Candidatus Finniella inopinata: one gene and its partner. The protein of the gene in region 1 interacts with the protein of each later gene in a pairwise test. Links are inferred from orthologs where the notes say so. Each region holds a gene or a part of one and is shown in the gene's direction. Other genes may lie near its edges. The genes, in order: gyrA and gyrB.

Region 1 (11,434 bases):
ATTTTGTTTCCTCTGACACGCGTTCCTCTAGATATTGCAGGAAACGCTGGCAATGCGCCTGCGCCTTTGTCGGCAGGCCTTGACTTAAAATCTGATTAAAAGCTTGTCGGTACATTCTGTTCTGAAATTCTTGTTCCTGTTCAGACGAAATGGCATGCCCGGTCTGCATCCGAAGGGGGGCAGGGGTGGCTTCCGCAGGGGACGTTGCAGCCTGTTCATTTTGTTGCTGCCAAAAGCGTTGACTTTGGCCAGATATACCGTTTTCAGTCAGTTGATTTTGTTCAGACGTATCGGCCGAAACACTGATAATAGACGCACAATTTATTGAAATGATCAGAACGGCTTTGGCCGGGATTAGGTTGATGAAGTTGTTTTCCATAAGGACCTCCTATGACGATAGGTTGATCGAATTAACTGCTTCCACCACTTCATATATCTCTGATGTGTAAATATATTATTAATTTCTCTGCGTTAATAATATATTTACGAATAAAAATTATTTGTTGGATTGTGTGAAATATATAATTCAGGAGTTAAACGCCATGATTCACCTTCTAGTGTCATATAAAAAACTTGTTCTGTTGTCCCTAACAGCCATTCTGTCAACGTCTTGTTTTGCCAAAACCGAGGTTGGTAATGATTTAGATGTAGATAAACCACTTCGGGTTTTTTTGCCCCACAATGACGGGATTGACGTGGATCTGGAATCGATTGATTTAAGATTTTCTTCCCCTGACATACAACCCCAGTGGCTAAGAAAATTGCCCCTTGAAAGACGATACTTGGTTTTGTCCGATACAGGTTGTGACTGGCAAAGGTTATTGGTAAGCCTTGATGATCCTGATGCTGCGAAAAGACAAGTTCGTGGACTGGAATATGGGATCGACGGATACGAACGGGATCATTGCCAGGCTAACCAGGTGAACGAAGTATTGGTCGCTAAAGGCGTCCTATGGGCTGTTGAAAACAAAATAGAAGGTTTGCAACTGGGGCGGTATGGATATGCGAAAAACCCAGGAGCAGAGAGCAGAGCCTTAAACGATACATTGGTGGTTCAAGGCAACGAGTTAGCTATATTGAGGAAAATAAACGGGCTCGTAAAAGGGAAATATGGCTATCGACAAGATTTTGATCAAGCAAAAGCATTTATTGATGAACGGAGTGTCAACGGATCTTGGTCAGCCATAGCGTTCAAGATAGATGGGCTTCTTACTGGAGATTATGGATACACAAGGAGCGTGGACCAAGCTAAGAAATTCATTGATGAGTGGGCCTCTAAAGGGTCAGAGCCAGCAATGAAGAAAAAAACAGATGGGTTATGGTATGGGGGGTATGGCTATATACAAAACCCTGTTCAGATTAGAGAATCGATTGAAGAATGGGTGTCCAAAGGATATCAGTGGGCTATCCAGGCGCAAGTACAGGGCGTTGGGTATGGGGCGTATGGGTATTCAGGAAATCCAAATCTGTCTAGAAAGATGAATGAACAACGGATTGTTGAAGGTTGTCAATGGGCCATGGAGAGAAAAGTAAAGGGTTTACTGCAGGGAACGAATAGCTACGAACGAGACCCAAAGCTAGCTGCAAAATTAATTGATGACTGGGTGGCCAAGAGCAATCAATGGGCCGTTGATGTGAAAATGGATGGATTAATCAGTGGAAACAATATTTTTGAAAAAAACACAGAAGCTTTGTGGGTTTTTACAAAACAATACGACCCTTATATATACCATTATCTGCAGGCTGCGGGATATTGGTTAGGAGCATTTGGCCTTACCAAAGATAGGGGGAAAGCCTCCAGAATCATGAAGGAGAATGGTATTAGTTTTTAGTTTTGTGGAGCGTACGAAGATAAAAAGGCGCTCTATAGTTGTAAGCCAACTAAAAAATGGCGTCCCCAACGGGATTCGAACCCGTGTTTACACCTTGAAAGGGTGGTGTCCTAGGCCTCTAGACGATGGGGACTTGTTGGATTTGAAGTTAGGTGATTTTAGGCTGTTAAGTCAACCAGAAAATTGGGCTTCAGAAATTGATTTAAAGACTGCGTGCTTCGTAATCCTAAATGGTGTGTATGCGTGTGACCCTGTGTGAAAAATGCCCCGTTGTATAATCATGGTGAGTCTATTTGTGTTTGCGTAATATTAACTTATTGTTAATATCTATTGCGCTATAATTAATAAAAAATTTATTGAGATTAAAATAATGAGTATTAAAAAATTTATAGGACTTTTTTTGTCTGTTGGCACCTGCGCCTATGCGACAGGCTCAAATACGTTGAACGGGCCAACATTTCTTTTTAGTGCGGCCAATCCAAGACCGGCTGCTATTTATCATGCGTTTGATATGCCTATTATTAGTAGTCCCGGAACAGCGGGTGCTACGTTTACAGGGGCTTCGACGGACATCTTAAACAGCGCTAAACTTCAGGATCTTGCGAACAAGGGATATACGCACATTCAACTACCGCCCTTTCAGTATTGTTCCCCTGCGCAGGATGGAACGAAACCAAAGCTTGGTCCCTCGGACAAACAATATCCAGATGTTTGGTTTCTTGGTTATTCAAACTATATTTGTGTGTTGGACTCAAATTATGCAACTACTGCTAGTGGATTAGAGGCAACTGGGGGTACTGACCCTAAGAAATACGGAACAACGGCCACAGATGGCACGACAGCCATCGGATATTACTTGGGCAGTCCCCGGTATGGCACTATGGCTGACTTAAAGGCTCTGATAACGGCGGCCCAGGGATACGCCCTTGGTATTATTATGGATGTGCAGTTCAACCAGGTGTCTTTTGATCTAGCGGGGACTGGTTCTCAAAGTTCTGCTATTACGAACCCCAGTGTCCTTCATCCTATGACTATCCCCTCTGGAGGGTCCACACCTACGCTTTCTTCCATAAACTTCCCCTCAGGATTTTTTAATGCCTACCAAGGGGAACCAAACTGGGATATTCCTAGCCAAGCGCAAACAACTTGGAAATTTGGTCCTGATTTAAATACTGGCCACACAAAGGTACAGGAAATGATTGTCAATTATCTAAAGCTTTTGAAAGATTTGAGTGTAGCCGGACTTCGTGTCGATGGTTTAAAACAAATCCCGATTTCTGATTGGAATGCAATCTTATCGCAAGCCCGAACCGCAGGGGTGACTTTTAATTACGGCTATGGGGAGGCTTTCAATGTGACTGTACCGACCCTTAGCCCCTATGTCGCCATTATGCCAGTGCTTGACTTTGCTTTACAAGATGTGGTGGGTAATGTCTTTGCTAATGATGCGTCTGTTTCAACCCTTGTTGCGCCCGCAAGCCTTGGAAACACGCAGTCTGCCGTTACTCTTTCCGCCGGCCATGACTTTTATCCGAACATTTCCACAGGAGGTTTCCATAAATTTTACACAACTCCCAAAAGTGTTCACACACATACGGATACACCAGCGAACCTGCCGAATGCGTGTGCCGCCTGTACCTTTAATCGCAATGATCTGGCAAATATGATCGATTCTCAACTGGCCATAGCCTATATGTTATCAAGGCGGGACGGGTCGCCTTTAATCATACGTTTTGATGATGATAAAGACGTGTACGATGTTTCGTTTAATCCTAAAGGCAAAAATATCATAAAAAATGCGCTGGCCTTTAGAAAGGCGATGGATGCAAATATGGCTCCTCACGAATACATGGTGGCTTTAAATAGCGATGTTCTTTTGATTGCGCGCCAGTTTGGCTTTGCGTTGATTAATAAAGGGGGAAGGTCACGGACCATTCCGCTAAACGACCTTAGTATTCCTCCTCCTTCTTCGCCTGCTTATGTGCCTAATAATCTTTATATACCTGACACTACCTACAACAGTGCTACCAACGCCGGGGGTTCCTATTATCAAGACGTGTCGGATGCTGGTATAAAGTATACGAAAAGTTCAACCGCCTTCGTTTCTATTACTGGTGGATCCTCCTTAATATTGCCCTCTAGAAATGCCAAGTTCTTTGTCTTGCAATACCCAACAGGCCTGAGCGCGAGGTCAGTGGTGTTCCAAGTGAATAATGCCACTACAAGCCTTGGGCAACAAATGGGTGTTGTTGGCAGTCATCCATTGTTGGGCAATGGGGCAATACGCCCCGACTTTTTGAATATCATGATGAATCAAGGGGCTAGTCCGGCACTGGCGAATTTATGGCGAACTATCCCTATCAGCTTTCCAGCCGGTTCCACGGTAAGTCCATATACCGTTCCCTATAAATTTGCGGTGATAAATTCAGATGGGACTATTGCTGCACAGGAGGGAACTTCTACTTCTCTGACTATTTCTTCAACCGGAACTGGAGGTTCTGAGGCCCACTCTTATAGTGGCGGTGGAGGCGGTGGTTCTTCGACCGTTAGCTTTAGAGTGGGTTCAGCGTACACCGCATGGGGGCAAAATGTTTATGTGATAGGCAGTTCAACCGAGTTGGGGAGCTGGAACACAGCAAATGCCGTGATTATGTCTCCAACCTCTTATCCTACATGGACTAAGACAGTGATCTTTAACAATCCTAGTTTTCCTATAGCTTATAAGTACATAAAAAAAAGCGGCACATCTGTGACTTGGCTCAGCGGATCTGACAAGACCATTCCGGGCACAACAAGCGTCAACGATACTTGGTCATAACGAAAACCAAGCATTCGGGCCAAGCAAAACCTAAGCGATAATATTAGGGTGCAGCACGCTGTTAAGCTTAGTTATGCGATCTTGCAGTTCGGTCTTGACGCGTTTCATACGATAAAGGTCAAAATCCACAGTTCCCCGGGGCTTCCTGGGGCTGTTCTGCATGTCATGTTCCAGCTGCATTTTTTGTTGCTGACACTGTTGCAGTTGCGATTGCAGTTCGGGGGCAGTTGTAAGGGAAATCATGTCCGTTACTCCTTAAAGATCTCTACCACTATAGATAGTCTTTTCTGGCAAAAAATCAAGAAGAAAAAGTTAAAAAACGGTTAACAGCATGTTAAAAAAATCCACTTTAATCAAAGAAAGTGCTAAGGTGGTGAGGTTGTTTTCAGACTTAACTTTTGAATGGTATACGTATGACAAGCTCTGGTGCCCTGACCACCGACACCAAACCGGTTTCTATCGAAGAGGAGATGAAACGCTCCTATCTTGATTATGCGATGAGCGTTATCGTATCACGGGCCCTGCCTGATGTGCGGGACGGTTTAAAACCGGTCCACCGTCGCATTCTGTATGCCATGAAGGAAGCTGGGAACGATTATAACCGCCCATATCGCAAGTCCGCACGCGTCGTTGGTGACGTCATGGGTAAATATCACCCCCACGGTGATATGGCTATTTATGACGCCATGGTGCGGCTAACCCAAGATTTCAGCCTAAGGCTGCCCCTTATTGACGGGCAGGGAAACTTTGGATCGATGGATGGTGACCCAGCGGCGGCATCCCGATATACCGAGGCGCGCCTAAGCAAAGCCGCCCACACCATTATAGAAGACATCGACAAAGACACCGTTGATTTTCAATCGAACTATGACGAAACAATGGAAGAACCCAAGGTTCTGCCCGCGCGTTTTCCCAACCTGTTGGTGAATGGAACCAGCGGTATTGCCGTTGGAATGGCAACAACCGTGCCAACCCACAACTTGGGTGAAGTTATTGACGCCTGTTGCGCCCTTGTGGAAAACCCAGATTTGTCACTGCCAGAGCTGATGCAAATTGTCCCCGGGCCCGATTTCCCAACGGGTGGTATTATCATGGGCCGCTATGGCCTGCATGAAGCCTATCGCACGGGGCGGGGTACCATTACGGTGCGTGGCAAAACGTCGATCGAATCGATTCGAAATGACCGGGAAGCCATCATCATTTCAGAAGTGCCGTTCCAGGTGAACAAAGCCCGAATGATTGAAAAAATAGCCGAACAAGTCAAAGAAAAAGTCATCGAAGGGATCAGCGATCTTCGGGACGAATCGGACCGCGACGGCCTTCGTGTTGTTATAGAGCTGAAACGCGATGCTGTGGCCGAGGTGGTTTTGAACCAGCTTTACCGATACACCCAGCTGCAAACCGGCATCAGCTTTAACATGCTGGCGTTGGTTCATGGTCGCCCTGAGCAACTGTCTTTGGTTCGTATTTTAAAGGCATTCTTAGAATTCCGCGAAGAAGTCATCGTCCGGCGGACCCGTTTTGAATTGGCCAAGGCCCGTGAAAAAGCCCACATCTTGTTGGGATTCGCCGTCGCCGTTGCCAACATTGACCCGATTATCGCCTTGATTCGGGCTGCGGTTGATCGTCAGCAAGCCAAGATTGAGCTGATGGCCAAGGGATGGGACGCCAGCGTCGTGGCCCCCCTTATCAATCTGGTCGATGAAGATGCCGATGATCAAAGCCAATACAAATTAACGGAAACCCAAGCCCAGGCCATCTTAGATTTGCGTCTGCATCGCTTGACAGGCCTGGAACGGGACAAAATCAGCAATGACCTGCACGAGATTGTGGCCCAGATCCAGGAATACTTAGCCATCTTAGCCTCGCGCCAGCGGGTTTTGGATATTTTGGTGGCTGAACTTTTAGAAATTAAGGCCCAGTTTGCGACCCCGCGTCGAACCCAAATCGAGGACGGCGATTCATCGGTTGAGATGGAAGACCTGATCCAACGCGAAGACATGGTTATAACCGTCAGCTTGGGCGGGTATATTAAGCGTGTTCCGTTATCAACTTACCGTTCGCAAAAACGCGGGGGCAGGGGCCGATCGGGCATGACCACCAAAGAGGAAGATGTCGTCAGCGACGTGATTGTGGCCAACACCCACGATCCTGTCTTGTTCTTTTCCAGTTTGGGCAAAGTTTACAAAATGAAGGTTTATCGCCTTCCCTTAGCGTCACCAACAGCCCGCGGTCGCGCTATGATAAACTTGTTGCCTTTGGCGCCTGGCGAGACGATCACCACCGTTTTGGTCAGATCGGAAGAGGCCGCTGAGGGTCAAGAGCCGTACTTAATGTTTGCCACATCCCTTGGTAATGTCCGCCGAAACAAGCTGGAAGATTTCGCCAATATCCCATCGAATGGGAAAAGGGCCATGAAGCTAGACGACACTGAAAAGTTGATCGCCGTTGCCTTTTGCTACGAGACGGACGACGTCATGCTGTCCACCTATAAGGGCATTTGCAACCGCTTTAATGTCACAGACATTCGCATTTTCGCAGGCCGTGATTCCAATGGTGTGCGCGGTATTCGTCTGGGCAAGGATGATCACGTTATTTCCATGGCCATTTTAGACCAAGGCAAATTGGATATTGAAGAACGCCAGGCTTACCTGAGGCAAGCCGCGAAGGCCCGTCAGTTGGCGAATCAAACGGAAGAGGAAGTCATTGTTGAGGAGGGTGAGGAAGAAAATCTGGATGTCAAGATATCACCGGAACGCTTCCAAGAATTAGCTGCCCAAGAACAATTCATTTTGACGATTACGGAGAAAGGGTTTGGTAAACGAAGCTCGGCCTATGAGTATCGAACCACCAACCGAGGGAGCTCTGGGTTCACCAGCATTGCTGTTAATGCGCGAAATGGCGGCGTGGCAGCCTCGTTCCCTGTGATGCCGGATAACCAGATTTTGCTGGTAACGGATCAAGGGCGCCTGATGCGGTGTCCGATTCACGATGTTCGTATCACCCGCCGGTCAGCCCAAGGGGTGATCATTTTCCGGGTGGATGATGATGAAAAAGTGGTGGCTGTCAGCTGCATCCCAGTTGGCGAGGACGAGGACGTTGATGACGATATTGCAACCGTCGATACAGCTGTTGTTTTGGATTCAAATTCACCAGAATAATCTTTTGAGTAACAAAATATGGATCTTGTAACCCAGGGGATTTTAGGGGCCTCTGTCGGCCAAGTTGGCTTTCAAAAGTCTTTAGGACGGCGGGCGCTGGGTTGGGGTGCCGCTATAGGCATGCTTCCAGACCTGGACGTTTTGGTAAGATTTTCTTCCAATCCATTTGCGGAAATTTTGTACCACAGAGGCGTAACGCATTCGCTGTGGTTTGGGCCTGTCTTAGGGCCCGTGTTGGGGTATTTAGTTTGGCGATGGTACCAAGCAAAAGGCAAGGACGATTCCTTGTCTGCTTGGGTAGGCTTAATGATTTGGGCGCTTTTAACCCATCCTTTGCTGGATTTATTCACCGTATATGGAACCCAACTGTTGGCTCCTTTTTCAAATCATCGTTTCGCCCTTTCAGCCATTCCTATCATTGACCCTGTCTATTCTTTGACGTTGTTAGCATCTGTGTTGGTGGGCCTATTTTTTCCATTAAGAAGGTTGCTTGTCACAACCTGTTCAGCGCTGGCGTTGATATTGACAACAGGGTATTTGTTTTTAGGATTGGCCCAAAATGAAAAGGCAGAGGATCTATGCCGTTCCCAGTTGGCAACTGAAAGCTACTCTTCGATTCCTTCGGTTAAAGCCTATACAACCATGTTTCAAATTTTCCTGCGACGGCTGGTGGTTGAGGATAATCATTCCTTGCGCATCGGGTTTCTGTCCACCTGGGCCCCCAAAACCATTGAATGGACAACATTTGAAAAGCCAAAGGACATACCGTCTTATAACTTTTTAAAGGATCCAGACGTCGCCATTTTTACCTGGTTTACAAGCCAACGTTATTTTGTCACTTATGGCCCTACGAACCGTCAGATCACCATCACCGATAACCGCTTTGGTTTTCCGGGCCCCAGTCTTTTGGGTCTTTGGGGTGTTGAGTTTGAAATTAATGAAAAGGGAGATCGTGTCACACCCATCGCAAAAGTCGAATTCCCTATCGGATCTGTAGGGCTTGCTACAATCTTAGAAATTTTTGAAAAAGCATTTTTCTAATTCGAAGTAAAATAGAAAAAGCAAGATTGGGCTTCACTTTTTGTTAACAAGTTTCATGGTAAATTTTAATAAAAGGAATTTATTTGTTTTATTAAAAGGGTTAAAGTGCCATGAGATTGCGAACGAGCATCATCATTTATTTGATTTTTGGGGTTTTTGGGTGCATCCATGCCTCCACGGCCGCAAGTAACCAGCAACATATTGATGAAGGTTTCATGACATCATTACCTACCCTTATAAATCAAGACTTATCAGGCAAAACTGTTTTGGTAAGGGTTGATTTGAACGTGCCCATGCATGATGGGGTGGTCACGGATACAAGCCGCCTTGTCGCCATTAGGAATACCGTAACGTACCTTTTAGAACATCAGGCTAAGGTTATGCTGCTGTCGCATTTTGGAAGGCCCAAGGCCAGCAGGAACGAGTCTGAGTGGGATTTAAAGTATTCTTTGAAAAGCCTGGTAAAACCTTTGGAACAGGCTTTGGATTGTTCGGTCCAGTTTGTGAACCACTACGCCGGACTTAGGGTCCAAGACGCGTTGTCCACGTTACCCCCTAAAACTGTTGTGTTACTAGAAAACGTGAGGTTTGCGCCGGGTGAGGAAGACAACAACCTGTACCTTGCGGCTCAGCTAGCAGAACATGCTAATTTGTACGTGAACGAAGCATTCTCGTGTTCCCACCGTGCGCACGCCTCCATAGAGGCCATCACTCACTATTTGCCCAGTGTGGCCGGCTTTCACTTTGAGAGAGAAGTCCGGTATCTGACGAAATGTTTGGGCAACCCGCGGCGTCCCCTTATGGCCATTATCGGGGGGTCAAAGGTTTCTACAAAGTTGGAATTGCTAGAAAATTTGTGCCAAAAGGTAGACATCCTGATTATTGGGGGTGCCATGGCCAATACATTCTTGGCAGCACAAGGGGTTAATATTGGTGATTCGCTTTATGAGCCTGATCTTTTGCCCACGGCAACTAAAATCTTGAAAATGGATAAAAAAGCTACGATTGTTCTGCCTGACGACGTTGTGACAGCAGCTGATTTAAAAGATTCCAAGGGGACTGCTCAATCAGTTAATTCGGTGGTTAAGGGACAGAAGATTTTTGATATTGGTCCTAAAACAAGTGAGAAAATCGCCTCTGTGCTCAAGAGGGCGGAAACAATTATCTGGAATGGTCCAGTCGGGGCTTTTGAATATCCAGCTTTTGCACAAGGTACGATTTCTGTGGCGAAGGCTATGGCTGATTGTACAGGGCAAGCCTTGACGGTTGCAGGTGGGGGTGACACTCTTTCAGCACTTAAACTAGCCAACGTTACAGACAAATTAAATTACGTTTCAACCGCCGGGGGAGCTTTCTTGGAATGGTTAGAAGGTAAGAAATTACCGGGATTAGAAGCTTTGGAAAAAGCAAAGCAACAGGCGTTAACCATTTAGAAACCTTTCTAGCATATATTAGTAATAAATTAATGAAGCAAGTTAGACAGTTGACGAGCTATCGGTAACAATGTCTAATTACTTTTAGTAAAATTGTATGGAGTATGAGAGATGGTTGCAACTGCAAAAAAAGATGCTAAGGCTAGCAAAAAAGAAAATACAGAAAAATCCGAACACTCAGCCCATGAGGCATTCAAGAGTATGGCTTCTAAAATGCCAAAAATTGATCATGAAGCAATACTGAGTCACCATAAAAAGAATCTTGATGCTTTAAGCGATGCGCAAAAAATGGCCGTTGACGTAATAAAAAACATTGCCCAGCTTCAAACACAATTTATGCGTCAAACCTTTGAAGAGATGCAGTCTTCTTTTAAAGAGGTCATGCAAAGTCCAGCCTCTAAGGAAAAGTTAAAGGCTCATGCGGATAACGTTAAACAAAGCCTTTTCAAAGCAGTTGATCATCATTCGAATATTTCCGACATCGTTCTAAAGTCCCATAAGGATGTTTATAGTCTTGTACAAGATCGTTTCAAAGATGGCGCGCAATCTTTGAACAAACATTCCTCAAGGACCCACTAGCAGTGGTTTGATGAGGATGTGAATATTGTGACCGTAATTTATAAAAGTTTGGGAAGCTCAGACTCCTGAAATTTTCCCTATGGTGAAATCTCTTGGGGGGTTACTCTTGTCACCATCGAGTGTATCAAACGGCATTGGGTTATAATTGCCTTTCGTGTTTGATGTATGTCTTTAAATCCCAGACGATATAGGTTAGAACTTAGACAAGGTGAATTTTAAGGAAGTCATAACGTTGTTTAAAGCCCCTCAGTTTTGGCATCGTGATTCATTTATTAGTCACCTTCTAAAACCATTATCTTGGATTTATTATCGTCTATCCTGTTGGAAGGAATCACACCGTAAACCGTACAAGGTTTCTGTGCCTGTTATTTGTGTGGGCAATCTGGTTATGGGGGGGGCTGGTAAAACTCCCACAGTTATTGCGATTGTTAAAATACTAAAAGAAATGGGCCACCAGCCCCATATTCTAAGCCGCGGGTATGGTGGATATTTTCGTGACGTTGCGCGCGTTGACGCCTCTAAACACACTTACCTTCAGGTTGGCGATGAACCACTGCTTCTGTCAGCCCA
Region 2 (11,142 bases), on another replicon or contig:
CTAATTTTAGTTCTTCAGTGCAAAATACCTTTAATCGACCGGTGAAGACATGAGTCGCACACAGATAAACTTTACATTTGGAAGACGTACGCAATAGTTCAAAGTCAAAACTTTTTTTGATAACATCCCTTAAAGGGTCGTGACCCATGGGGTTTAGTTCATAAGGTGAAAACATACGGCTTAGATAATCAAACATGATAAACCCAGGTGAGTTGTACATGGTAAATTTGTTCATCATTTTGTCGACGGGACCTCGGTTATTCAAAGAGCTTTTTTTGCCAACCTCGTGAATAGCCGTCCAAAAGTTTTTCAATTCTGTTCGGGCTGCTTGTGAGCCGCCACGTGTTAAACCCTGGGCTAAAGCCACGGCGTTCATGCCACCAGCGCTGGTTCCTGTTACGCCCTCAATTTCCAATCGGTCATCTTCCAATAAGCGGTCAAGAACGCCCCAGGTAAAGGCACCATGTGATCCTCCACCCTGCAATGCCAGGGCTACCTTTTTTTTGTTTGAAACTTTTCCTTCTGAATTTGCCATTTTTCCCTCAGATTTAACAATTTATAATCTTCCTATATTTTAAGCGATAAAGTATTAATATTTTACTAATGTTGTAAGTGTAAATTATTGAAAGGTCACTTCGACCTTTAGCAAAAATAAATGCGCTTACAGTAACAGGTGTGTCGTTTTTTTGCCTTAAATATGGTATGACACTGCTTATTAACCAACCAAGGAATGCTTGTTTTATGAAGTTGTCATTAGAAAAAGGTTTATTTTTAAAAGCTTTGTCGCACGGTCAAAGCGTCGTTGAGAAACGGACGACTGTTCCCATTCTAAGTCATGTTCTTTTAACGGCTTCTAATCACGGCTTGTCGATTACAGCGACAGATATGGATATGGCGTTGATTGAAACGATTCCGGCACAAACCATAACCTCAGGATCTATTTGCGTATCAGCCCACCTGATTCATGACATTGTTCGAAAACTCAGCGACCGGTCTTTAATTGATTTGGAGGTTTATGCGGAAAGTGGCCAGCTTGTGGTGACCTCTGGTCGTTCCAGGTTTGAATTGCCTTGTTTGTCCAGTGAAGATTTCCCTCAGTTAACCCAAGGTCAGCTGTCGCATCGGTTTAGTTTGCCGGCACCAGTTATTAAGCACCTTATTGATACGACCCGCTTTGCCATGTCAACGGAAGAGACGCGTTATCACTTGAACGGTATTTATTTTCACACCCTTGAGAACGAAGGTCTAAAGGTTCTGCGCGCGGTGGCAACGGACATGCATCGTTTGGCCTGTGCCGAATGTGAAAGCCCCACTGAAGCCTTTGGGATGCCAGAGGTTATTGTTAGCCGTAAAACAATTCACGAGATTTCTAAGCTATTAGACGATGCTGAAAAGCCAGTCCACATTGGTCTTTCTGAAAACCGTATTGAATTCGCCATTGATGGTAATTCCATGCAGGCCGTCTTAAGTGCCCGATTGATTGATGGGGGTTTCCCCGATTATTCATCGGCTTTAACCATTAGTAATGACAAGACGTTGGTTGTGCCCACCAAAGCGTTTGCCGAGGCGGTTGATCGGGTGGGGACCGTTGTCAATGATAAGGTGCGGGCCATTAAGGTGCGCCTGGCCAACAACACAGCAACCTTGTCAGCCATAAGTAACGAATTAGGCAAGGCCGAAGAAGAGCTGGATGTCGATTACCCCTATGATCAACCCTTGGAAGTTTGTTTCAATGTTCGCTATTTAATGGATATCGCCGCCCAGGTTCCAACGGAAGAGATGGAGTTATTGTTGGTTGATACCGAATCGTCGGTCTTGATTCGACCCACCGGCAATCCTCATGTGACTTTTATTTTAATGCCGATGAGGGTTTAAAAGGATTCTTCCCTGAGTAAAATAAAATCAACAGGTCTATTAACTTTTTGTTTGCAAAGCAGGGTATACTATTTTATAAAGCAGGGTATACTATTTTATATGGTGTATTCATTGGAAATTTTAAGGTTGGACTTATGATAAATTTTGCCAAATATTGTCTTTTAACTGTCGGAATGGTTTCAGTCAGCATGGGGGTAGCGCAGGCTGAATTTAAACAAGACATCCTTGATAGTGCAATGAAAATGGCAGAGGCTGACTATAAAATTGACGCCAATCCTGTTAACAAAGCGGTTCAAGCGGCCAATTTCCTGGCCCATGATCTCAAAAGGGAGTCAGACCCAACAAGGGCCAAAAATATAGCGGATACTTTGCTTGGATTAGTTAGTAAAGGGGAAGGTAAAGGTGTGGGGGGAATCAGCGAAACACCAGCTAATGAGGGCGAGCGGGGTTTGATGATTAATGCTTTGCAGGAAGCGACAAGGTTTTTGAAAGAACAAGATGGTTTAACAGAGGCAGCTTTAGGGGCGAACTTAAAAACATTTGATAAGGCAGATAAAGAACACGAAAAGCAGCATGTTGCGCATGTTAGTGCGATTATTTTTGGAGCCTTTAAAAAACATGCCGGTGTGTTAGATTCTGCAGCTATAAAATCTGATCTTCAAGGTATCTTAGCTGGTACAGCTTGGTTAAAAGATTATATGACCAAGGATGAGTATTGGAAATATGTCGATGCTTATTTAAGTAAAGCCCTTGAGCGGCGGGTTTATAATGTGAAGATTCAACAAGAGATTGATGATCTGCGTGCAAAGGAAAAAAAAGATGATGGTGAAGCGGATTATAACCATAACGACTTTGTTAAGAGTTACGTTGCCAGCTTGGTCCAGGGGGATAATCCTTTAAAAGATTTAGAAACTTTGACAGAGAAGTTGCAGGAAACGGTTATTCCCGAAAAGGCCTTTCAGATTGCCCGCTCCATGATTGAGAAGTTAAAAACCAAAGATTTCAATTTTGAAAGGCTTCTTGCTGATTCTGAAGGCATGCCCACTGTTATCGATGCCTTGATTGCCATTGAAAAGTATCGCATGCTTGAGACTAGACAAAGTTATTTAGAAAAAATTGATCCCCCTATTTTTACGTACCAAAACACCAAGCAATCCCCGGAAAGCGAAGCCGTTTTGTTGGCGATGGTCAGTGCGATTCAAAGTATCCTTCGTAATCCTGATTTAACAGACGATGAGGTGGTGGATCAATTTAAGTATAAAATTCCAAAGAGCCCTTATAAGGCTGTCGCTAAGGGTGGAATCACTTGGTCGATAGAGCTGGAAGAGCGTAGAGGAGAAGACTTTAAACGGCCATCTTATGAAAAAGCATTAGAAATGATTAGGGGCGGGGCAATAAAAAATCTTATCAGCAAATTGAATCTTCCACAGAAAGTCAAAGACTTATCTCGGCCCCTGAACATTTCAAAAGTTCAAAAACTAGAAATCGATAAAGAGGCGATGAAACAAAAGCTGTTTTACGTTCATAGGCCTGTTTTTGACTTTAAAAAAGCTGTTTTTGTAAGGGAACCTAGAATTATGTATTGGGTGCAATCAAGGGGGAATGGTGAGTGTGGTTACTTTAGCCTTAGACATGCCCAAGGTTACGCCGAATATGTGCAACAAATCCTTGATAATTTGGATGATCCTGAAATCTATAATCGGGCGATTACGCTGACCAATCTTAACGAAGTTGTGTTACTTGAGGCACAAAAGTTGGAAAAAAGCTCTGCTGAAAAAAGGTCCCTTCAAGAAAATGAACAGTTAGAAAAGCTTGGTCCTTATTTGAAAGCCCTGGAGGAACTTCAAGTAAAATATGAGGCTGAAAGTTCGAAAATTGAACGCGTTCCAAACCCTACAAAAGCTGAGTTTGACGTAATGATCGCAACTGCCAGAGATGAATTAGAGACGAAAATAAAACGCTTACAGGCTGAGAAGGAAGCTCTGAAAAAGAAATATAATGACCTTAAGCATCCCCATCTTGTGGAGATTGTAAAAATAGTTGATCCCAACCACTTAAGATTAATTAAACAATTGATTCATGATATTGATTTTATAACAACGCAAGATGGTGGTAACAGAGGGTGGTATACTAACACCGCAACAGATTACTGGACCCTTCAACCCTTGCAGCCAGACCTTATTAGTGTCATTTTAAATGGTTATGACGTTTATTCTTGGGTACCCATATCGGCCAAAAGGGGACGGCCATCAATTGTGGAAGATGGACAGACAGCTTTGATTGGTTTTACCAGTCCAAGGAAAGAGTTTCCAGCTTTGCACCCTCGTCGCATTCACCTTTATAACCAAACTGGAGGTACGCATTATGACAAATGGGTGGAGGCCGGTGATTACGCCGACATGGCCGCTGCCCTGCGCCATAAACATAAGCACAGCTTAGGTGACACTAATGTGCGTCTTAAAAAATCCGCAAAATGATCTGAATGGAGTATAAACAACCAAAGACACTTCTAAAGAATGCCCCTTGACCAAACACCCCTTACCTTATGACTATGCGCTTTCGTCTGCGAATCAGGGTATTCGTCATGTGTCATTGCATCAATTCAGGAATTATCAAGGCTTGAATTTACAGGTGGGGCAGGGGCCTATTGTTTTGACGGGGCCGAACGGAGCGGGCAAGACCAATATATTAGAGGCGATTTCTTTGTTCTGCCCTGGTCGCGGCCTCAGGGGTGCCAAATTGGGTGAAATCACCCAGCAGGGGCATTCGCCCCAAGCGGGCCTTCTGTGGGCGGCCAGTCTGCAGTTAGACGATGAAACACAATTGGCAACTGGCTTGGAAAAGACCCCTCAGGGTACAGAAAAACGCCTTTACAAATTGCATTATCAACCGATCAGAAGTCAGGCCCCCTTTGCTGAATGGCTGAATATCGTTTGGCTGACACCCGAAACCGATCGCATCTTTTTGGAATCACCCTCTATTCGGCGGAAATTCATTGACCGTCTGATTTATGCCCAGGATCCTTTGCATGCTGAACGCCTTAACCGTTATGACCAGGCCCTAAGGGAACGTCTGATGGTTTTAAGAAATCAGGGCGATGCGTCTTGGTTAAGCGCCCTTGAAGACCAGTTGGCAAGCCATGGGGTGGCGATCGCCGTTGCGCGCCAGCAATTAATGAACAAGCTGAATGAAGCGGGGCACCGCCCGAACCTTTTCCCTGCGTTCATAACCCGCATGGTGGGGGATGTGGACGATGGGGTGTTGGCAAAATCAGCGACCGAGGTTGAGGCTCTAGCAAAGCAAATTCTTTATCAGAATCGTCGCTTGGATCAGGAAAGTGGCACGACCAAGTACGGCCCCCATCGCAGTGATTGGCAAGTTATTCATCAAGAAAAAAACATAACCGCGGACCAAGCCTCTACCGGGGAACAGAAAATTCTGCTGATCGCTGTTATTATGGCCTTTATTCACCATAAAATCTGTTTCGACCCGCGTTTAACAATTCTTTTACTGGATGATATAATTGCTCATTTAGATTTTCATCACCGTATGGTATTGTTTGAGCAACTGGCTGTGCTGCAATCTGAAATCTCAAAAGGCCGTCTTCAAACGTGGCTGACGGGGACGGATCCTTTGTTGTTTGAAGCTTTAATGGGAAAGGCGCAGTTTTTTATGGTCGAACAGGCAACGGTTAATCCGGGTTGAAAATATCCAGGAAAATTACCAAGGAAAATTACCAAGGAATATTATGAGTCCCCAACGTTCAGAAAATTATAACGCCGATTCTATTAAAGTTCTTAAAGGTCTAGACGCGGTTCGAAAGCGTCCAGGTATGTACATCGGTGACACTGATGATGGCACCGGTTTACATCATCTTGTTTATGAAGTTGTCGATAACGCCATTGACGAGACATTGGCTGGTCATTGCGACAAGGTGACCGTGGTGATAGAGGTCGATGGCTATGTATCAGTAAGCGATAATGGTCGCGGTATACCGACGGATATTCACGAGGAGATGGGCGTTTCAGCGGCCGAGGTTATCATGACGCAGCTGCATGCGGGTGGTAAGTTCGATCAAAATTCTTATAAGGTTTCGGGTGGGTTGCACGGTGTAGGTGTTTCGGTTGTGAATGCCTTGTCAGAGGTGTTGGAGTTGGATATCTGGCGCAGTGGTCAACATTGTCATATGACATTTGCCCATGGTGTGCCCTTGGCGCCGCTGGCGGTGGTAGGGCCTTCTGGCGACAAAAAGGGAACCCGGGTTCGATTCTTACCATCAAAAGAAACCTTTAAAATTACCACTTTTGACCGCGCCACCATTGAACATCGTTTGCGTGAATTGGCCTTTTTGAATTCGGGTGTTCATATCGTTCTAAGGGACGAGCGGCCAGACTCTGAATACGAAGTCTCGCTTCATTATGAAGGGGGGTTGGTTGAGTTTGTAAAATACTTAAACAAAGCCAAGAACGTTTTGCACCCCCAGCCTGTGACCCTTAAGGCGACTGTGGACGACATTGTCGTTGAAGTAGCCATGGAATGGACGGACAGCTATCACGAGACCATGTTGTGTTTTACCAATAACATTCCGCAACGGGATGGGGGAACCCACTTGGCGGGCTTCCGGGGTGCATTGACTCGAACAGTTGGGGCGTACGTGGCTGAATCGGCGCAAGGCAAAAAAGATGCCAAGTTGGGCTTAACGGGGGAAGATGCTCGCGAAGGGTTAACTTGCGTGTTGTCGGTTAAAGTTCCTGACCCCAAGTTTTCATCGCAAACGAAAGATAAACTTGTATCGTCTGAAGTTCGCCCTGCGGTTGAGGCGGCTGTCAGCCAAGCCCTGCAAACATGGTTTGAAGAAAACCCCGCCCATGCAAAGGCGATTATTTCAAAAGTTTTAGAAGCAGCTGCGGCCCGTGATGCAGCGCGCCGAGCCCGTGAGTTAACACGACGCAAGGGGGCACTGGACTTGGCCTCGCTTCCTGGTAAATTGGCTGATTGCCAAGAACGTGACCCCAGTTTAAGTGAAATTTTCATCGTTGAGGGGGATTCGGCAGGCGGTTCAGCCAAGCAAGCGCGCGATCGAAAATTTCAGGCAATTTTGCCTATTAAAGGAAAAATCCTGAACGTCGAACGAGCCCGTTTCGATAAGATGTTGGCATCCGCGGAAATTGGCACCCTGATTACAGCCCTTGGCACCGGCATTGGTCCGGAAGAATTTTCTGCCGATAAAATTCGGTATCACAAAGTTATTATCATGACCGACGCGGACGTGGACGGAAGCCACATTCGAACTTTGTTGCTGACTTTCTTTTATCGGCAAATGCGCGCCTTGATTGAACGTGGTTACCTTTATATTGCACAGCCCCCCTTGTATCGCCTGAAGCGTGGCCAGTCAGAGGTTTATCTAAAAGATGACAAGGCTTTAGAGACGCATCTGCTGGATTCAGCCTGTTCCGATGGCAGTTTAAGATTGGCGAATGGCACCGTTATGGCAGGTCAAGATTTAAGGCAATTTGCTGACGTTATTATGCGCGCGCGAACAGCCTTCAACAGCTTAAGTCGTCGTTTTAGCAATGTGTACCTTTTGGAGCAGTTGTTATTCAGTGGTTACTTTGATCAGCCTTTTGTGGCGGAACAAGCAGTCGACTATTGCCAGACTTTACAGTCGCATTTGCAAACTGCTGAGAGGACAAGGGCTAAGTGGATTGTCAAACCACAAGCTGATGGATTGCTGATTGAGCGGACACTGTCTAGCGTTCAAGAAAGTTGGGTTGTTGATTCAGTGTTGCCAGCATTGCCAGAGATCAAAAATCTATTGAGTATAAAAGCTCGATTAAAAGAAGTTTTTGAACAGGCATGTATGTTTGAGCCCCGTTCGAAAGACAGTTTGGGCATAACAATTATGGGCCCCCTTCAATTTGGCGAAGCCCTTTTGGAACAAGGTCGAAAAGGCGTCACCATTAACCGCTATAAAGGTTTGGGTGAAATGAACCCCAGCCAGCTTTGGGAAACAACCCTTGATCCGCAAGTGCGGACACTTTTACAGGTTAAGTTAAATCACCTGGAAGAGGCGGAAGAAATTTTTTCGACTTTGATGGGTGATGTTGTAGAGCCACGACGGGAATTCATCCAAACGAATGCCCTGAAGGTTGTTAATTTGGACGCTTAATACAGGCTGAGTGATTATTGAATGAGTAGAATAGTAAGTTTGTTATTGTTTGCTTTCTTCGTTATGCAGGCAAATTCAGCAATGGCTGGGGCTTTACAAAAAGCGAATGTGTTAACGTCAAAAGTCCTTAAAGAAAAACAGCAAAAAGAAGAAAAGCCGCACGAAAAAGAAGAAACTGCTGAGAGCACACTAGAACTTCTAGACTCAATAGCCGGGAACGCACAGGCAAATGCCAAAATTATTCGAATGTTGGCTAGAGGTTTCCTTTCAAAAAAAACAAGATTCGTCAAAGCATTCTTTAAAGATTACGGGTCGATCCAGAACCTGAGAACAGCAGAACAAGATTTTGTGATTAGTATTCTTGACCTGCTAGAGGGGCATCTTTCTGAGATTTTAAGAAACAGCGGCGAGGAGTTTGGTTTCTGGGTGCCAGACGAGGGTAAAGGTTTTAACCAGGTATTCCATGATTGTACGTTCGTCATAAGAAAACCGGATGCAGATTGGGATGAATCATGGCAGGGGTCGGTTGCTAGATCTGAGGGGTTTTCCCCTGATGTCAACAAAAGTTGGATCGATATCACCTGCAAAACTGATGCGGACCAGCAACCGGCTGTTGTTTCAAAATTGGGTTGGTCTTTTTTAAATGATTTGAAATCACAGAATAGTAGCCTGTCAAAGGACGTGGATAATCCTAGTTTTGGTTTTCGTATTGGAGACAACGCAAACAAAGCGTGGTCAACATCTTCTGTAATTACCATTTGTCATAAAACTTCCGAACCTCTTAGTGAGGGGGTAAGACGGATTTTCGAGGATATGATCCGTAAATGTCCATTTGCAGACAGAATTAGGTCCGCTGGTGAAGATCAGTTTGATCGGCACAAGGACCATGTTAATGCGGTTCTTAAAAATAAAGGTGTAACTGCAGACCAATTCAAGGAGTTTTTATTCCCTCAAGATTGTGGGCATCTGGCTATAAAATCGCCCTCACACTCCCCTCGAGAGCACGAACTTAATTATCCCAGCAATGCGAAGGTTCATTAAAATTCACAGGTTTCGGTAGCTATTCAACACGAAAACGCGCAATTGGCTTGCTAAATTACGTCCCATGGCCGCTTCTTTCTGACGGTCTATGGTGGCAATTAAGGCTGACAAAGAAGTTTTTTGGAGTCTTGCAATATCCTCCAAGGCCTGCCAAAATTCAGGTTCCAAAGCCACACTGGTAGCATGGCCAGCTATTTTTAACGATCGTTTTTGCATCAATATTACTGTATGGTTGCTGACATGGAAACGAAGACACTTTTGCATTTGTTAGATTGGTACCAGAGCAACGGTATCAATTCCGTGTTGCATGATCAACCCCGTAACCGGCTTAAAGAAGAACCTGTGCAAGAAAATCAGATTCCTCAACCCATTTTAAGGGCCCCAGTTTCCCATGAACACCCAGCTTTGGCGTGCCAGACGCTACAACAATTGAAGCATGCGATGCTGGATTTTGAAGGCTGCGATTTAAAACAATCGGCCATGAATTTGGTGTTTTCTGATGGCAACCCCAAGGCCCCCATTATGTTGGTGGGTGAGGCTCCGGGCGCGGACGAGGATCGGCAAGGGTTACCGTTTGTCGGGCAAAGTGGTCAATTGTTAGACAAGGTTTTGAAGTCCGTTGGCCTTGATCGAACCAACACCTATATCAGCAATATCATTCCCTGGCGCCCCCCCGGCAACCGCCCCCCAACGACCCAAGAAATTGCCCTGTGCCAACCATTCATCCAAAAACATATTGAATTGGTGCAACCAAAAATTCTTGTTTTTCTGGGCGGTGTGGCGGCAAAAACCCTTTTAAACAGCAACGATGGTATCATGCGTCTTCGGGGTATTTGGCGTGATTATGCGACACATGACGGCCTGGCGATAAAAGCTTTGGCTACTTTTCATCCCGCTTACCTGTTAAGATCACCCGGTCAAAAAGCTTTGGTATGGCAGGATTTCTTGAAGGTTGAAGAAATGCTAAAATCAAACATGAAGTAAGAAAATGTCAAGGTGAAAATTTCTCAACTTTTCTGATAGATATAAACAACACCAACGGAGTATGTGAGTTTATGGGTTCCTGCTAATAAAGTGAAATGTTATGGCCAGTTTGACTCGACAGCAGAAAGAAGCTATTGGCTTACTGCAGATTGGAACATTCTTAGAATATTTCGACCTTATGCTGTATGTGCATATGGCGGTCTTGCTGAATGAATTATTTTTCCCCGCAGCAGACCCCCATACTGCCTCCTTAGTTGCCGCTTTTGCTTTTTGTTCAACCTATGTTCTGAGGCCATTTGGTGCCCTTTTATTTGGATACATCGGAGACAATATTGGCCGCCGAACGACCGTTATAATAACGACGATGATGATGTCTACATCATGTATAGTGATGGCCACCGTTCCTACCTATGCACAAATTGGAATATTCGCAACATGGATAGTGACGGCTTGCCGAATTATTCAGGGAATGTCATCAATGGGGGAAATTATGGGGGCTATCGTCTATATCACCGAATCAACGACTCCTCCTGCTCAATATACTGGTGTTGCGAGTATTATCTTAGCCTCTTCTGTTGGCGGGGCTGTTGCTCTTGCTATTGCTAATCTTGTAACTCACTGTGGAATGAATTGGAGAATTGCTTTTTGGATTGGTGCCGTAATAGCTGTTGTCGGTTCCCTTGCAAGAACACGCCTTCGAGAAACGCCAGAATTTATATCGCATTTACAAAAAAAACGTGAACGCAAGAAATTGCAGAAAAGTTCGGTTCCAGTTTCTCATACCAACAGACGAGACATGTTGGCCTACTTTTGTACGGAATGTTCATACCCTTTTGTTTTTTATGTAGCGTTTATTTATTTCAATCCAACTTTGAAAAGTTTGGGGTATTCGTCAGAAGACATTATTTTTCATAATTTCTTATTGTCTCTTTTTCAAATAGCTGTTTACGCTATCCTTGTGTACATCGTCAGATATATTCATCCTATTCCCATATTAAAATTTAAATCAATTTTTTGTTTTTTCATTTTTTGTGCTCTACCTTTCCTTTTGCATTATTCTTCTTCAGCCTGGC

The links.
Region 2: the proteins of gyrA (region 1) and gyrB interact in binary tests that used the Escherichia coli proteins (3 or more experiments, as listed by UniProt). The link is inferred for Candidatus Finniella inopinata from one-to-one orthologs.

Annotation. Positions count from the first base shown.
Region 1 is NZ_SCFB01000014.1:8,004-19,437, reverse strand. What follows is about bases 4,664-8,011. They hold gyrA (DNA gyrase subunit A), read left to right. Parts: upstream 4,664-5,063; coding sequence 5,064-7,811; downstream 7,812-8,011. Other genes in these bases: EQU50_RS07225 (metal-dependent hydrolase), read left to right, coding at 7,830-8,011; EQU50_RS07235 (hypothetical protein), read right to left, coding at 4,681-4,893. Also shown: EQU50_RS07255 (hypothetical protein), read right to left, coding at 1-379; EQU50_RS07250 (hypothetical protein), read left to right, coding at 543-1,832; EQU50_RS07240 (carbohydrate-binding module family 20 domain-containing protein), read left to right, coding at 2,203-4,650; more of EQU50_RS07225, read left to right, coding at 8,012-8,852; EQU50_RS07220 (phosphoglycerate kinase), read left to right, coding at 8,963-10,285; EQU50_RS07215 (phasin family protein), read left to right, coding at 10,397-10,864; lpxK (tetraacyldisaccharide 4'-kinase), read left to right, coding at 11,097-11,434. UniProt on the Escherichia coli protein: A type II topoisomerase that negatively supercoils closed circular double-stranded (ds) DNA in an ATP-dependent manner to maintain chromosomes in an underwound state.
Region 2 is NZ_SCFB01000004.1:125,105-136,246, reverse strand. The notes cover bases 5,278-8,333. They hold gyrB (DNA topoisomerase (ATP-hydrolyzing) subunit B), read left to right. Parts: upstream 5,278-5,623; coding sequence 5,624-8,044; downstream 8,045-8,333. Other genes in these bases: EQU50_RS02460 (hypothetical protein), read left to right, coding at 8,066-8,333; recF (DNA replication/repair protein RecF), read left to right, coding at 5,278-5,580. In the rest of the region: EQU50_RS02485 (patatin-like phospholipase family protein), read right to left, coding at 1-535; dnaN (DNA polymerase III subunit beta), read left to right, coding at 742-1,875; EQU50_RS02475 (hypothetical protein), read left to right, coding at 2,010-4,352; more of recF, read left to right, coding at 4,399-5,277; more of EQU50_RS02460, read left to right, coding at 8,334-9,085; EQU50_RS02455 (ribbon-helix-helix domain-containing protein), read right to left, coding at 9,089-9,301; EQU50_RS02450 (uracil-DNA glycosylase), read left to right, coding at 9,326-10,069; EQU50_RS02445 (MFS transporter), read left to right, coding at 10,170-11,142. UniProt on the Escherichia coli protein: DNA gyrase negatively supercoils closed circular double-stranded DNA in an ATP-dependent manner to maintain chromosomes in an underwound state.